Regions from separate parts of the Bradyrhizobium sp. USDA3516 genome, predicted to be linked through region 3. Evidence: predicted binding sites of a transcription regulator. Region 3 holds the regulator's gene; each other region holds the start of a gene.
What was found. The regulator HrcA, encoded in region 3, represses chaperone genes, less so after heat shock. The targets are predictions, from matches to a motif close to GTTAGCACTCNCNNNNNGNGAGTGCTAAC.
Positions count from the first base shown of each region.

Region 1: AC24YW_RS11675 (co-chaperone GroES) is a predicted target of HrcA. The motif match lies at 2,349-2,377, and genes of this name have one in related genera.
Region 2: AC24YW_RS15180 (co-chaperone GroES) is a predicted target of HrcA. The motif match lies at 3,052-3,080, and genes of this name have one in related genera.

Region 1 covers NZ_JBYGYN010000003.1:304,371-309,738, reverse strand. Annotated here, with positions in the region: gene groL (chaperonin GroEL) at 144-1,775, opposite strand; gene AC24YW_RS11675 (co-chaperone GroES) at 1,962-2,258, opposite strand; gene AC24YW_RS11670 (hypothetical protein) at 2,573-3,094, shown strand; gene AC24YW_RS11665 (protein phosphatase CheZ) at 3,186-3,971, opposite strand; gene AC24YW_RS11660 (L,D-transpeptidase) at 4,288-5,103, shown strand.
Region 2 covers NZ_JBYGYN010000004.1:190,557-195,924, forward strand. Annotated here, with positions in the region: gene lepB (signal peptidase I) at 143-889, shown strand; gene groL (chaperonin GroEL) at 1,008-2,648, opposite strand; gene AC24YW_RS15180 (co-chaperone GroES) at 2,695-3,009, opposite strand; gene AC24YW_RS15185 (usg protein) at 3,388-3,675, shown strand; gene AC24YW_RS15190 (O-linked N-acetylglucosamine transferase, SPINDLY family protein) at 3,791-5,368, opposite strand, start outside.
Region 3 covers NZ_JBYGYN010000007.1:255,897-261,264, reverse strand. Annotated here, with positions in the region: gene hemW (radical SAM family heme chaperone HemW) at 1-107, opposite strand, end outside; gene rdgB (RdgB/HAM1 family non-canonical purine NTP pyrophosphatase) at 94-729, opposite strand; gene rph (ribonuclease PH) at 741-1,454, opposite strand; gene hrcA (heat-inducible transcriptional repressor HrcA) at 1,623-2,711, shown strand; gene grpE (nucleotide exchange factor GrpE) at 2,806-3,423, shown strand; gene AC24YW_RS22960 (isochorismatase family protein) at 3,521-3,910, opposite strand; gene AC24YW_RS22955 (serine hydrolase domain-containing protein) at 4,331-5,368, opposite strand, start outside.

The DNA of each region.
Region 1 (5,368 bases), on a different contig from region 3:
GATCATGCCCAAACAATCAGAATCGGCGCGCCACCGTAGTGGGTTTTGGCCGCTGGTTGAATCGGAAAGCGAAACAGGCAGGGTCGGCAAAAAAGAAGGCCGCCCGGAGGCGGCCTTCGCAACTCTGTCACGGAACGGCAGGCTCAGAAGCCGCCCATGCCGCCGCCGGCGGGCATGGCGGGCGGAGCTTCCTTCTTCGGCATCTCGGCGACCATGGCTTCGGTGGTCACCAAGAGGCCGGCCACCGAGGAGGCGTCCTGCAGCGCGGTGCGCACCACCTTGGCGGGATCGATGATGCCCTTCTCGACCATGTCGACATAGTCCTCGTTCTGGGCGTCGAAGCCGAAGGTCTCGGACTTGTTCTCCAGGATCTTGCCGACCACGATCGAGCCCTCCACGCCGGCGTTCTCGGAGATCTGGCGGATCGGGGCTTCCAGCGCCTTCAGCACGATGTTGATGCCGGCCTGGACGTCGTCATTGGCGTTGCTGAGACGGCCGACCGCCTTCTTGGCGCGGAGCAGCGCGACGCCGCCGCCGGGGACGATGCCTTCCTGCACCGCGGCGCGGGTGGCGTTGAGCGCGTCCTCGACGCGATCCTTCTTCTCCTTGACCTCGATCTCGGTGGCACCGCCGACGCGGATCACCGCGACGCCGCCGGCGAGCTTGGCGAGGCGCTCCTGCAGCTTCTCGCGGTCGTAGTCGGAGGTGGTCTCCTCGATCTGCGCCTTGATCTGGCCGACCCGGGCCTCGATGTCGGGCTTCTTGCCGGCGCCGTTGACGATCGTGGTGTTCTCCTTGTCGATCACCACCTTCTTGGCGCGGCCGAGCATCTTCACCGTGACGTTCTCGAGCTTGATGCCGAGCTCCTCGGAGATCAGCTGGCCGCCGGTCAGGATCGCGATGTCCTCCAGCATGGCCTTGCGGCGGTCACCGAAGCCCGGCGCCTTGACGGCCGCGACCTTGAGGCCGCCACGGAGCCGGTTGACGACCAGAGTGGCCAGCGCCTCGCCCTCGACGTCCTCGGCGATGATGACGAGCGGCTTGCCCGACTGCACCACGGCTTCGAGCACCGGCAGCATGGCCTGCAGGCCCGAGAGCTTCTTCTCGTGCAGGAGGATGTAGGCGTCCTCGAGCTCGGCGGTCATCTTCTCGGCATTGGTGACGAAGTAGGGGCTGAGATAGCCGCGGTCGAACTTCATGCCCTCGACGATGTCGACCTCGGTCTCGAGCGACTTGTTCTCCTCGACGGTGATGACGCCCTCGTTGCCGACCTTCTGCATCGCCTGGGCGATCATCTTGCCGATGGCGGCATCGCCGTTGGCGGAGATGGTGCCGACCTGGGCGACCTCGGAGGAGGAGGCGACCGGCTTGGCGCGCTTCTCGATGTCCTTGATGACGGCGGCAACCGCGGTGTCGATGCCGCGCTTGAGGTCCATCGGGTTCATGCCGGCGGCGACCGCCTTGGCGCCTTCGCGCACGATGGCCTGGGCCAGCACGGTCGCGGTGGTGGTGCCGTCGCCGGCGAGGTCGTTGGTCTTGGAGGCGACCTCACGCACCATCTGGGCGCCCATGTTCTCGAACTTGTCCTCGAGCTCGATCTCCTTGGCGACGGTGACGCCGTCCTTGGTGATGCGGGGGGCGCCGAAGCTCTTCTCGATGACGACGTTGCGGCCCTTGGGGCCGAGCGTCACCTTGACGGCGTTGGCGAGAATGTCGACGCCGCGCAGCATGCGATCGCGCGCGTCTCCGGAAAACTTGACGTCCTTGGCAGCCATGGTCTGGGAATCCCTCGTGTTAGGTGATGTGTCTTGTGCTCTTCTCTCCGTCATTGCCGGGCTTGACCCGGCCATCCATCATCTTGCGAAGAATGATGGATGCCCGGGTCGTCTAGCGCGAACGCGCTTCGCGCTTCTGCCCGGGCATGACGGCGGCGCATTCAGCGGCCGTTCAGGCGGATGGCCCTAGGCCAGCACGCCCATGATGTCCGACTCCTTCATGATCAGGAGCTCTTCGTTGTCGATCTTGACCTCGGTGCCCGACCACTTGCCGAACAGCACGCGGTCGCCGACCTTGAGGTCGATCGGGATCAGCTTGCCGGTCTCGTCGCGGCCGCCGGGGCCGACGGCGACGACCTCGCCCTGCGACGGCTTTTCCTTGGCCGTGTCCGGAATGATGATGCCGCCCTTGGTCTTTTCCTCGGCGTCGATACGTTTGACCACGACACGGTCATGCAGCGGACGAAATTTGGATTTAGCCATGACGTTTCCCTTTGGAGGCTCGCTTCGGAAGTAGTGGGGTCGGTGGGGCGGCGCTTCCGTCCACCCTCTCCTCGAGGATCGAACGGCGCGCTTAGCAATCGGGCTTTCCGAGTGCTAAGAGTGGGTCCGGAAATATGGCTTGGCCGCGATCCTGTCAAGCAAAGGTGGTTAAGCGATTGTTGAGGCGGATATAGGATGGTGGCATTGGAAACTCGCTCGGGGCGTCGGCGTAAAGAACGACGTCATTGCTCCGGCAGCGGTTTTGCGCTTGGCTGCGGGAGGGGTGCGGCCGTGGTCTTGTTCGGGGGAATGCCATGATGAGTTCGGCTCACGCGCGCACGGTTGCCAATCTGGCGGCCGCCTGTTGTCTGGCGCTGCTGCTGGGCGCCTGCGGCGGCGGCTTCAACCTGCCGTCCCTCACGTCGTCCCCGCCGCCGCCGGAGACCGAACCGGGCGTCGCGCCCGAAATGCCGGCCACCATCCGCGCCGACGAGATCGTCGGCCGCTGGGGCCTTGCCTCGTTCCAGAACCCGGCCGACCGCGCCCGCACCGAGAAGATGGCGCGCGAGCAATGCAAGAACCCCTACGTGATCACCGCCGGTTCCTCCGGTGGCGTGATCATGCATCTCGCCGACCAGGCGACGCCGCAGGAGCTGCGGCTGAAGGGCTCGCCGAGCGGCAAGAACTACATCGGACCGGCCGGCCCGACCCCCGGCGACCAGGACCGCGAGATCGTCTCCTTCGACGGGCGCGTCATGATCACCCGCTTCATCGACAAGGACGCCGCCACCCGCTACGGCAACATGGTCTACGTCCGCTGCGCGCCGAGGGCGTGACAAGGGCCCCGGCCCAGCCGCTCGCAATGACGGGTAAACAAAAAACGCCGGCCCCAAGGCCGGCGTTTTGTTATTCCTATGTCGTCGCCGCTCAGTCGAACAGTGCGTCGATGTCGTCCTGCGAGGCGTGGCCGACGTCGCCGGCGAGCTTGGGGCCGTTGAGGAGCTTCTCGTCCTCGCTGCGGTTGTCGACCTGCGCGGGCACATGGGACTTGATCGCGTCGACGCCGCCCCAGATCTCCATCATTGCGTTGATATGCTGCTCGATGAACTTCATCGTGCCCATGACCTTGCTGATGCGCTGGCCGGTCAGGTCCTGGAAGTTGCAGGCTTCGAAGATCGAGATGACGCGCTCCTGGATGTCGTCGGCAAGGCGCTTCTGCTGATCGATCGAGTCCACCTTGGACATCGCGCTGGCGGCCTGGTCGATCGATTCCGCGGCTTCGAGGATCTGCTGGGTCGCCTGCTCGGTGCCGCCCACCACCGCGCCGAGTTCGCCGTTGACCTTGGCCATCTCGCCGCCGTCGAAGCTCTTGCCGTGCAGCGTCGCGATCTCGCGCTTGGTGCGGTCGATGGCGTCGTGGATGAGGTCGAGTTCGACCTTCAGCTTCTCGCATTGCTCGATCTGCGCCCGGTAGGTCTCGAGCATGGTGCGCGCTTCGGAAAGCTCGTGCGCTGTCGAGGCGTCGATCGCCGCCATGGCGGCGCTGCCGGACAGCGGGGCCGCGACGATGCCCTTCGCCATCTGGGCGCGGATCGCGCGCAGCTCGGCCATGATCTCGCTATGCATCGGGGGAGCCTCTTCAGTTACGTCTACAATGGGCATCTCGCCACCGACGATATCTTCGACGCGAAAACGCTTGCGGTGAACAGCCATCAGGATACTCCCCCCACCTCACTCACGCGTCTTTGTAGCCAGAAGCGATTTAACACGAAGTTCACAGCAGGAACTGTTGTGCAGCGGCGCGCGACGCCCTGCAAAGAAGCGATTAACCATCATCGCGCGGGATTCATCGAAAATAAACGCTGATCGCCAAATTGCAGGCGCGTTTGCGACGTGGTGAATCCAAACGCCCTTTCCGTTTACCAAACAAAACGGCTTTTGCCTTTTATTGACCACGTCGAAGGGCGCGGATCAGCCACCGGCTCTCCACGACGCGTGTGATCTAGACGAAACAGTACAGAGTACGTCGATGTTCAAGAAAATGTCTGTCGCGCTGCTCGGCAGCGCTTGCACCTTCATGGCCGGCGCGAACGACGCCAGCGCCTTCGACAACAGCGTGCCGAACGATCCGCCCGCGGTGCTGTACCAGCCGCGCGTGCCGCCGGCACCGGTGCGCGTCGCGTCCCATTCCAACATGGGCGGCGGCTTCATCGAGTTTCTGTTCGGCGACGGCCCCGGCCGCGGCCCGGCCTACGCGCCGGAGCAGCCGGTGTATCAGCAGCAGCCGGGCTATTACGACCAGCGGCGCCTGCCGCCGATGGGCGAGCCGCAGATGCAGGGTGGATATCAGCAGGGCGCGTCTCTGCAGCAGGAGGCGGTCGATCCGCGGCAGCGTCCGTTCGACCCAAAATTCGAGAAACAACTCGTTGACTATAGCGGCAAGGAAAGTCCCGGCACGATCGTGGTCGATACGCCGAACAAGTTCCTCTATCTCGTCGAGGGCAACGGCCGGGCACTGCGCTACGGCATCGGCGTCGGCCGTCCCGGCTTCACCTGGTCCGGCGTGAAATCGATCACCGCCAAGCGCGAATGGCCGGACTGGACGCCGCCGGCGGAAATGCTCGCGCGCCGGCCCGATCTTCCCAGGCACATGGAAGGCGGCCCGGAAAATCCGCTCGGTGCCCGCGCGATGTATCTGGGATCGACGCTCTACCGCATCCACGGCTCCAACGAGCCCTGGACCATCGGCACCAACGTCTCCTCCGGCTGCATCCGCATGCGCAACGAGGACGTCATCGACCTCTATGGCCGCGTCAACGTCGGCACCAAGGTCGTGGTGATGTGAAGCGTCATGCGTGCGATGGAGCGATGAAATCCGCGTGCCGCGTCGGCTCGAATTGCGCGGCATCGAAGGGGGGTGCCGCTGCCGCACGCGTGCCTGGATGGTCACATCTGCCGACGGTGCTTCGACCCAGGACGAGGGACAGCGGAGCGGCGACGACGAGTTGATGAAGCCGAATGCGGTGCGCGAGCCGAGCGCTTCAACCGCCGCACCGACAGCTCTGCCTTCCTGAGGCGCTCGTGCAATCCCTCCAATTCGTACAGTTCGA
Region 2 (5,368 bases), on a different contig from region 3:
GGCGGCCCTTCACATCGACGTTGCTGCCGTCTGCGATGAACGCGGTCGGCGCGAAGCGCGACCAATTTGAGCTCGCCGGGGATTGAGCGCGCTCGCAGGTTGCGTCATCTTGGGGCCGCAACGTCTTGATCAGGGAAGGCACATGACCGTTCTTCAGGAATCGATCCGCCCCGCGGCACGATCCAGCGACTGGAAGGCGATCGTCGTCCTGATCCTCATGATCCCGGTGCTGTGGTCGCCGGTGATCCTGTTTCGCTTCGTTCTGTATCAGCCGTTCAACATTCCGTCCGGTTCGATGACCCCGGCGCTGATGGTCGGCGACTACGTCTTCGCCGCGAAATACACTTACGGGTATGGCCGCTATTCTTTCCCGTTCGCGTCGTCCTGGATCTCGGGGCGCATCCTCGCCGCCGATCCCGAATACGGCGATATCGTCGTGTTCCGGTCGCCGAAGGACGCTTCCACCGACTACGTCAAGCGCGTCGTCGGCCTGCCCGGAGACCGCATCCAGATGCGGCAGGGCCGGCTCATCCTCAACGACCGACCGGTGACCCGCGTCGCCCTGGAGGCGGCACCGGCCGGCGAGGCCTGCGGCGTGGACGGCGGTGCGGCCGTCAAGCGCTGGCGCGAGACGCTGCCGAGCGGCGCGTCCTATGTGACGTACGACTGCCTCGACAACGGCTATCTCGACAACACCAACGTTTTCACGGTGCCGCCGAACCACTTCTTCGTGCTCGGCGACAACCGCGACAATTCCACCGACAGCCGCATGCTGTCGACCTTCGGCTTCGTGCCGATGGACAATCTCATCGGCAAGGTGACGCGGATCTTCTGGTCCCTCGACGAAGACGGCGAGCCCCGCTTCGAGCGGCTCGGGAAGGTGGAGTGAGGTCCAGGCCCGTCATTCCGGGGCGCGCGAAGCGCGAGCCCCGGAATGACGTGCTCACTACAAACAAAAACCCCGGCATCGCTGCCGGGGTTTCGTCGTTCTTGAGAGGTCGTTGGACTTAGAAGTCCATGCCGCCCATGCCGCCGCCCGGAGGCATCGCGGGGCCGGCGCCGCCCTTCTTGGGCAGCTCGGCGACCATGGCTTCCGTGGTGATCAGGAGCGCGGCCACCGAGGCTGCGTTCTGGATCGCGGTACGGACCACCTTGGTCGGGTCGATGATGCCCTTCTTGACGAGGTCGGCATATTCGCCGGTCTGGGAGTCGAAGCCGTAATTGTAGGCCTTGTTCTCCAGGATCTTGCCGACGATCACCGAGCCGTCTTCACCGGCGTTGATCGCGATCTGGCGAGCGGGGGCCGACAGCGCCTTGCGCACGATCTCGACGCCGGTCTTCTGGTCGTCGTTCTTGGTGCGCAGGCCCTTGAGCTGCTCGGAGGCACGGAGCAGGGCGACGCCGCCGCCCGGAACGATGCCTTCTTCCACGGCCGCGCGGGTCGCATGCATCGCGTCATCAACGCGATCCTTGCGCTCCTTCACCTCGACCTCGGTCGCGCCGCCGACGCGGATCACCGCGACGCCGCCCGCGAGCTTGGCGAGACGCTCCTGGAGCTTCTCACGGTCGTAGTCCGAGGTGGTCTCCTCGATCTGCGCCTTGATCTGGGCCACGCGCGCTTCGATGTCGGCCTTCTTGCCGGCGCCGTTGACGATCGTGGTGTTCTCCTTGTCGATCATCACCTTCTTGGCGCGACCGAGCATGTTGAGCGTGACGTTCTCGAGCTTGATGCCGAGGTCTTCCGAGATCGCCTGGCCGCCGGTCAGGATCGCGATGTCCTGCAGCATGGCCTTGCGGCGATCGCCGAAGCCCGGAGCCTTGACGGCCGCGACCTTCAGGCCGCCGCGCAGGCGGTTCACGACGAGGGTCGCGAGCGCTTCGCCTTCGACGTCCTCGGCGACGATGACCAGCGGCTTGCCGGTCTGCACCACGGCCTCGAGCAGCGGCAGCAGCTCGTTCAGCGAGGAGAGCTTCTTCTCGTTGATGAGGATGTAGGCGTCGTCCATCTCGACGCGCATCTTGTCGGCGTTGGTGACGAAGTAGGGCGAGATGTAGCCGCGGTCGAACTGCATGCCCTCGACCACGTCGAGCTCGGTCTCGAGCGATTTGGCTTCCTCGACGGTGATGACGCCCTCGTTGCCGACTTTCTTCATGGCGTCGGCGAGGAACTTGCCGATCTCGGCATCGCCGTTGGCCGAGATGGTGCCGACCTGGGCGATCTCGTCGTTGGAGGTGACCTTCTTCGAGTTCTTCTCGAGGTCGGCCACGACGGCTTCGACCGCGAGGTCGATGCCGCGCTTGAGGTCCATCGGGTTCATGCCGGCGGCGACCGACTTGGCGCCTTCCTTCACGATCGCCTGGGCGAGCACGGTGGCGGTGGTGGTGCCGTCGCCGGCCGCGTCAGCGGACTTGGAGGCGACTTCGCGCACCATCTGCGCGCCCATGTTCTCGAACTTGTCGTCGAGCTCAATCTCCTTGGCGACGGTGACGCCGTCCTTGGTGATGCGGGGAGCGCCGAACGACTTGTCGAGCACGACGTTGCGGCCCTTCGGACCGAGCGTGACCTTCACCGCGTTGGCGAGAACATCGACGCCGCGCAGCATCTTGTCGCGCGCTTCAACCGAGAATTTGACTTCTTTGGCTGCCATCTGGATTTTTCCTTAAGGGTTTTGACTGGAGGGAGGAGAGGGGCTCTTAAGCCGCCTTCTTCTTGGACTCGCTGACTTCGAGAACGCCCATCACGTCGCTCTCCTTCATGATCAGCAGGTCCTGGCCGTCGATCTTGACCTCGGTGCCGGACCACTTGCCGAACAGCACGCGGTCGCCGACCTTCAGGTCGATCGGGATCAGCTTGCCAGCTTCGTCGCGGCCACCGGGGCCAACGGCGACGACTTCGCCCTGGGAGGGCTTTTCCTTGGCAGTGTCGGGAATGATGATGCCGCCAGCGGTCTTCTCTTCGGCGTCGATGCGCTTGACCACGACGCGGTCGTGAAGCGGACGGAATTTCATGCAGTCCTCCTAAGCAATTGCTCGGGTTGAGGTTTTGAGATTGTTAGCAATCGTTGCCCGTGAGTGCTAGCACGAGCGAGCCTGAAATAGGACAGGAATTTTGCGGGGGCAAGGGTTTGTAGCAGAAAAATTAGCAGCCGAAAGCGCGGACTGCCAGAAACTCCCCGCCATCGTTAACCGGGCAGCCGTGACCGTATTAGCACGGAGCCGTCTCTGCTGCTAAAGCATTGAATTTCAACAGCTTGTTAAACTTTTGAGCTTGAGATGGGTTGTCAGTTTGCGTCACATTTCTCGTCATGTGAGCGCATCGTTTCCGGGTGGCTCCCCGGGGCACGGACAGGCCACCACGCGAATGCGCTCCTGCAAAGGAGGTTTGGCATGGGACTGCGCGTTGGGGGCGTTTCCGAGGAATTCCGGAAACAGATGCTGGGCTACGGGCTGACGACGGCACAAATTCTCTATCGGATGCCGGATCATCCCTCGCTGCTCCAGACCTATGTCTGGCAGAACTACGACATGTTTCCGAAATTTCCGGCCCTGAAGGATTTCCTGGCGTTCTGGCAGGAGAAGCTCGACGGCCCTCTCCATTCGGTCACGGTGGCGCATTCCAAGCTGATCAAGCCGGCCGAGCTGCGCGCCGTCGACGGCGTGTTCCGCCTGCATTGAACGGAGCACCGGTCTCGTAGGGTGGGCAAAGGCGCGTTCTTCGCGCGCCGTGCCCACCGTCTGTTTCCGATTGAGAGAAGTCGTGGGCACGCTGCGCTTTGCCCACCCTACGATATCACGCACCGACAGCGTCGCGGCAATAACGCGTCCACATCGCGCGATAGGCCGCGTCCACCGCTTGCGCATATGAGACGGGGTTGCCCGCAGCCGCGGCGTTGATCGTTGCGGGCAGTTCGCGGCGCAATTTGTCGAGCTCGCCGATCTCGGCCGCGCGGCTGGCCGCGATCTCGACATAGGCCTCCTCGCTGTCGGCGACCCAGTCCGGCAGGCCAAGTGCCGTGAGGATGGCGCCGGCGGCGCGGCCGGGCAGGCTGTTGCCGAGCTTCGCCACCACGGGCACCCCCATCTGCAGGGCTTCCCAGGTGCTGACGCCGCCGTTCTGCGGGAACGGGTCGAGGGCAATATCGATGCGATTGAACGATGCCAGATGCTCGACCCGCAAGGTGGACCCGAGCAGATCGACGCGTTCGGCCGGCAATCGGCACGCCGCAAACCGCGCCAGCAGCTTGTCCCGGACCAGTGGATCGTGGAGAGCCACGTCCTTGATCAGCAGGCGCGAGCCCGGCACCCGCTCGAGAATCCTGGACCAGACGGCCGCCGCCTCGTCCGAGATCTTGCTGATGCGGTTGAAGACACCGAAGGTGACGAAGCCGTTCGAGAGAGCCGGCGTTGCGGCTTGCGCAATCCCTGATGGCAGCGGCGCCAGCGTCACGAAGCACGGCAGGTCGACCACGGTCTCTGCAAACAGATGCCGAACGTCGTGTGGAATCCCGACCGGATCCGAGAACAGATAGTCGATCGTCGGCAGCCCGGTGCCGGTGCCGTGACCCCAGCCGTGCGCCTGGATCGGTGCCGGCTTGCGCGCAAATACGCCGAGGCGGTGTCCTCTTGTGTGGCCTGACAGATCGATCAGGATATCGATGCCATCGGCGCGGATTTCGGCAGCGAGGCGATCGTCGCTCCATTGCGAGGCGTCGCGCCAGCGATCGGTGATGCCTTGAAACTCGCGTGTCGTCGCGTCCACTTTCGACGAGCACGAATAGCACACGATCTCGAACCGGGCCCGATCATGGTGTTGCAGCACGGGCTTGAAGATGAACGCGGCCGAATGCGCGTTGAAGTCCGACGAGACGTAGCCGAGCACCAGGCGACGATCCGGATCGCGGCTGTTGTCGTGCGGCGCCGCCGCTTCTGAAGCGATCTTCGCGCCGATCCGCTCCCACCATAGGCGTCGCGCCTCTTGATGCTGCCCGACGCTGGCGTCCGGCAGGAAATCGAGCGTGAAGATCTTGCTGGAGATCGCGCTCTCGAGATCGGGCCTGATGTCGAGGGCTCTGTCGAAACTGGCGAGGGCTTCGTCGATCCGGCCGAGTCCGGCAAGACAAAGACCCAGCACCAGATGAGCTTGATCGGAATCGGGCGCGATCGCCAGCGCCTTCTCGCAATCGGATAGTGACTGGGCCACCTGCCGGGTCTGGAGCAGGATATTGGCGCGGCAGAGCCGTCCGTTCACGTCGCCAGGGGCGAGGGCGATGGCTCGGTTGCAATCCGCCATGGCCTCGTCGAATCGCTGCAGCTCCCGCAAGGCGACGGCGCGGTTCGCCAGCGCAGCCGCATAGTCGGCCTTGATCGC
Region 3 (5,368 bases):
ATCGCGGCGTGGCGGACGTGGCTGTTGAAGTCGCAATAGGGGCACTTCGACAGGCAGAACGGCCAGTGCACGTAGACGCCGAACGCATCCTTGTTAGCGCGGCTCAAGGCAGATCTCCGCCAGTTTCCGAAAGGCGCGGGCGCGGTGCGACAGGCCGAGGCCCAGCGGCGGCAGGCCGTGCTTCTCGATGCTGGTCATCTCGCCGAAGGTGCGGCTGTGGCCGTCCGGCAGGAACATCGGGTCGTAGCCGAAGCCGGCCGTGCCGCGCGGCGGCCAGATCAGCGTGCCGTCGACGCGCGCCTCGACCTCCTCGCGATGATCGTCAGGCCAGGCCACGCAGAGCGCGGAGACGAAGTGTGCCTTGCGTTTCTCGGGCGTGGTGGCGCCGCGCTCCTGCAACAGGCGCTCGATCTGCGCCATCGCCGCGTTGAAATCCTTGGATGGACCAGCCCAGCGCGCGCTGTAGATTCCGGGCGCGCCATCAAGCGCATCGACGACGATGCCGGAATCGTCGGCGAAGGCGGGGAGCCCGGCCGCCTGCGCCGCGGCGATCGCCTTGATCGCGGCGTTGCTGCGGAAATCGTTGCCGGTTTCCTCGGGCTCGGAGAGGCCGAGCTCGCCGGCCGACACCGCCTCGATGCCGTACGGCGCGAGCAGCTCCCGCATCTCGGCGAGTTTGCCGGGATTGTGGGTGGCGATGACGAGCTTGTCGGTGATTCGGCGGTGCATGGTCCTATTGACTACGCCACGGCCAGTTTCTGCAAGTCCACCAGGCGCGCAATGCCTTTTTGCGCAAGGGCGATCAGCTTCAGGAACTCGTCCTGCGTGAACGGCTCGCGTTCCGCGGTGCCCTGCACCTCGATGATGCGGCCATCGCCCGTCATGACGAAATTGGCGTCGGTCTCGGCTTCCGAATCCTCGGCATAATCGAGGTCGAGCACCGGCGTGCCGTTGTAGATGCCACACGAGATCGCGGCGACGTTGTCGCGCATCACGTTGGCCTTCACCATGTTGCGCGCCTTCATCCAGTTGATGCAATCGGCGAGCGCGACCCAGGCGCCGGTGATCGAGGCCGTGCGCGTGCCGCCGTCGGCCTGGAGCACGTCGCAATCGACCGTGATCTGGCGCTCGCCGAGCGCTTCGAGATCGACGATGGTGCGAAGCGAGCGGCCGATCAGGCGCTGGATCTCGACGGTGCGCCCGCTCTGCTTGCCGGCGGAGGCCTCGCGGCGGGTGCGTTCGGAGGTCGCGCGCGGCAGCATGCCGTATTCGGCAGTGACCCAGCCGCGGCCCTGGCCCTTCAGCCACGGCGGCAGGCGATCCTCCAGCGTGGCGGTAACAAGCACATGGGTGTCGCCGAATTTCACCAGGCAGGAGCCTTCCGCATATTTGACCACGCCGCGCTCCAGCGTCACGGGGCGCAATTCGTCGGGCGCACGGCGGCTTGGCCGCATGGGAAATCTCCAAAACTCACGGGAATAGGCTGTTCGCGGTGCTTGTAGGTGGGGCGGGGGTGGGCGGCAAGGGCTTATTCACCCCCAGATATCGAGGCCGCGAACGCGACGCTTGTCAGACGGGGCCCGGATGGACAAATTATAAGCATCCGAGAGGAGTTACCGTCTGTGGCCCATCACGATCCGATCCATCTGATCGCGCCGCGCGCAGGCCTTGCCCAGCTCAACGAGCGTTCCCGCGACATCTTTCGTCAAATTGTCGAAAGCTATCTCGCGACCGGTGAGCCGGTCGGCTCGCGCAACATTTCCCGCCTGATCGCCATGCCGCTGTCGCCGGCCTCGGTCCGCAACGTCATGGCCGATCTGGAACAGCTCGGCCTGATCTATGCCCCGCACACCTCCGCCGGCCGGCTGCCGACGGAACTGGGGCTGCGCTTCTTCGTCGACGCCCTGATGCAGGTCGGAGACCTCAACGAGGCCGAGCGACAGGCGATCCAGAGCCAGCTCTCCTCCGTCGGCGAGGCGCAATCGGTCGAGGCGGCGCTGGACCAGGCCTTGATGCGGCTCTCCGGCCTGACCCGGGCCGCCGCCGTGGTGCTGACGCCGAAATCCAATGCGCGGCTGAAGCACATCGAATTCGTCCGCCTGGAACCGGAGAAAGCGCTGGTGATCCTGGTCGGCGAGGACGGCCAGGTCGAAAACCGCGTGCTGGCGCTGCCGCCGGGAGTTCCCTCTTCGGCGCTGACGGAGGCGGGCAATTTCCTCAATGCGCGGATCCGTGGCCGCACGCTCGCCGAGGCGCGGCTCGAGCTCGAGACCGCACTCGGCGAGGCCCGTGCCGAGCTCGATCAGCTGACACAGAAAGTGATCTCGACCGGCATCGCCAGCTGGTCGGGCGGCGAGAGCGAGGACCGCCAGCTGATCGTCCGCGGCCATGCCAATCTGCTCGAAGATCTGCACGCGCTGGAGGATCTTGAGCGGGTGCGGCTGTTGTTCGACGATCTCGAGACCAAGCGCGGCGTGATCGACCTGCTCGGCCGGGCCGAGACCGCCGAAGGGGTGCGCATCTTCATCGGCAGTGAGAACAAGCTGTTCTCGCTGTCGGGGTCCTCCACCATCATCTCGCCCTATCGGGATGCCGCCGGCCACATCGTCGGCGTCCTCGGCGTGATCGGCCCGACGCGGCTGAATTATGCCCGCGTGATCCCCACCGTGGACTACGCCGCCCGCATCGTCAGCCGCCTGTTGGGGGGCTGACCGGCCTTTCTGCCGATCACGGGCGCTTGATTTTCGCGGGCTTAAGCACGATATCCGGGCCAACATCCCTGAAACGAGTTCGAGATCAGAGCCGATGACCGAGCAAGACCGGCAACCCCAAGACACGACTGCAGCGACCGGCGAGCCCGTGGTGTCGAAACCCTACATCATGCCGGATGATCCCGAGCCCGGCTCGGTGGAGACGTTGCAGAAGGAAGCCGCCGAGGCGCGCGACCGCATGCTGCGGACGCTGGCCGAGATGGAGAATTTGCGCAAGCGCACCAGCAAGGAGGTCGCCGACGCCCGCCTCTATGGCATCACCGGCTTTGCCCGCGACGTGCTCGACATCGCCGACAATCTCCAGCGTGCGCTCGATGCCGTTCCGGCCGAGGCGCGTGCCGCGGCCGATCCCGGTCTGATCGCGCTGATCGAGGGCGTCGAGCTCACCGAGCGTTCGCTGCTCAACGCGCTGGAAAAGCACGGCGTGAAGAAGCTCGATCCGCAGGGCCAGAAGTTCGACCCGAACTTCCATCAGGCGATGTACGAAGTGCCCGATGCGTCGGTGCCGTCGGGCACCGTGGTGCAGATCATGCAGGCCGGCTACACGATCGGCGATCGCGTGCTGCGTCCCGCGCTGGTCGGTGTCGCCAAGGGCGGCGCCAAGGCTGCGCCCGCGGCGAACAACAACGAGTCGAGCAGCGCTGCGAACTGAACTTGCCGTCATTCCGGCGATGCGCAGCATCGAACCCGGAATCTCGAGATTCCGGGTTCGGCTCTTCGAGCCGCCCCGGAATGACAGCGCAAAGCACCTACGCGCTCACCGCGATATCCGCGGACTGAATCCGCTTCACGCCGGCCTTGGCCATGTCGGCCCAGGCCTTGGCGAGCGAGCCCTGCGTGTCGATGCCGCGGCAGGCGTCTTCCACCACATAGACCTCGAAGCCCGCCTTGCGCGCGTCGAGCGCGGTCCAGGCGACGCAGAAGTCCGTCGCGAGACCCGCGACGAAGACGCGCTTGATCTTGCGGCCCCTCAGGTAGCCGGCGAGCCCGGTCGAGGTCTTGCCGTCGGCTTCGAGGAAGGCCGAATAGCTGTCGACGTTCTTGTGAAAACCCTTGCGGATGATGAGCTCGGCGTGCGGGATCGACAGGTCCTTGGACAGCGCCGCGCCATCGGTCCCCTGCACGCAATGGTCGGCCACAGCACCTGCTTGCCGTAGGGCAGGTCGACCGTCTCGAACGGCTTCTTGCCGGCATGAACCGATGCAAATGAAACGTGGCCCGGCGTGTGCCAGTCCTGCGTCAGTACCACGTTCGCAAATGCCTTCGAGATCTTGTTGATGACCGGAACCACCTGCTCGCCTTCCTTCACCGCGAGGCTGCCGCCGGGCAGGAAGCAGTTCTGCACGTCGATCACGAGCAGCGCGGACGCTTCGTCCGGCTTGATCGGTGCGGCCGCGAACAGCGCGGTTGGCGCGAGAGCTACGAGGGCGCTCGTCCGAAGCGCCGCAAGGATTTGTCGTCGGTCCAGCATCGTCTGTCTCCCCCTTGGGATGAACCCGATGGATCGAGCGTAGCGCCTGCCGCGATTGAACAGAAGCCGGAAAATGCGACGCGGAGTTTCACCCGGGCAGGATCGAGCGGTAGATGCACCGCTCGAACTGTCGATAGACGGTGAGCGCACGCTGGTCGGCGAACGGTAGTATCTGCATCATGATCACGCCTGCGATCCCGGAGGCTGGATCGATCCAGTAGTAGGTGTTGTAGAGCCCGGCCCAGGTCAGGCTGCCGGCTCTGCGGCCCTGCTCCACGGGATCGAGGTTGATCATGTGGCCCAGTCCCCAGCGCAGCCGGTTTCCCGGAAAGAAGTCGACATCGCTGGAGAGGGCCGGGTTCGTCGTCTTCATGATTCCGGCCTGGAGATCCCCGATCTGGTTCTGGGCCATCATCTGCACCGTCTCGGCGCGGAGAATGGTCGTGCCATTACCGCGGCCGTCATTGAGCATGGCCTGGAGCAGCCTGAGATAGTCTGGCGCGGTGGAATTGATGTTGCCGCCGCCTGAGACCTTCTTCTTCGGCTTGCCCTCGAGCGGTTGCGCCACGAGCGATCCGTTGGCTGCGCGAAGATGCAAATTAGCCCGTCGCGTGCACTGGGCCTCCGTTAATGCGAAGGCGGTATCGGCCATGCCGAGCGGGCCGAGAATATGGTCCTGAAAATAGTGATCGAGCTTCTTCCCCGAGGCGATCTCGACCAACCGCCCGACACGATCGAGGCTGCTGCCGTAAGACCATCCCGAGCCCGGATCGAACGCCAGCGGCATGCGGGGCAGCTCGGGCTTGGTGCGAGCGAGCTTAAGATAGCGGGCGATGTTGTTGTCCCAGAGCTGGTAGCTGAGCCCGGATGTGTGCGAGAGCAGGTTGCGCAGCGTGACCGGTTTCCTCGCGCCCCGCAGGATCGGGACGCCATGTGGATCAAATCCGGTCAGAACCCTCGGCGAGGCGAGCGTGGGATCGAGCTTCGCGGTCGGTTCGTCCAGCTTGAGCTTGCCGGCCTCGACGAGCTGAAGCGCAGCAATCGAGGTCACCAGCTTGACCATCGAGGCGATCTTGAAGATGGTGTCCGTAGACATGTCGACGGCCACGCCGATGTCACGACGGCC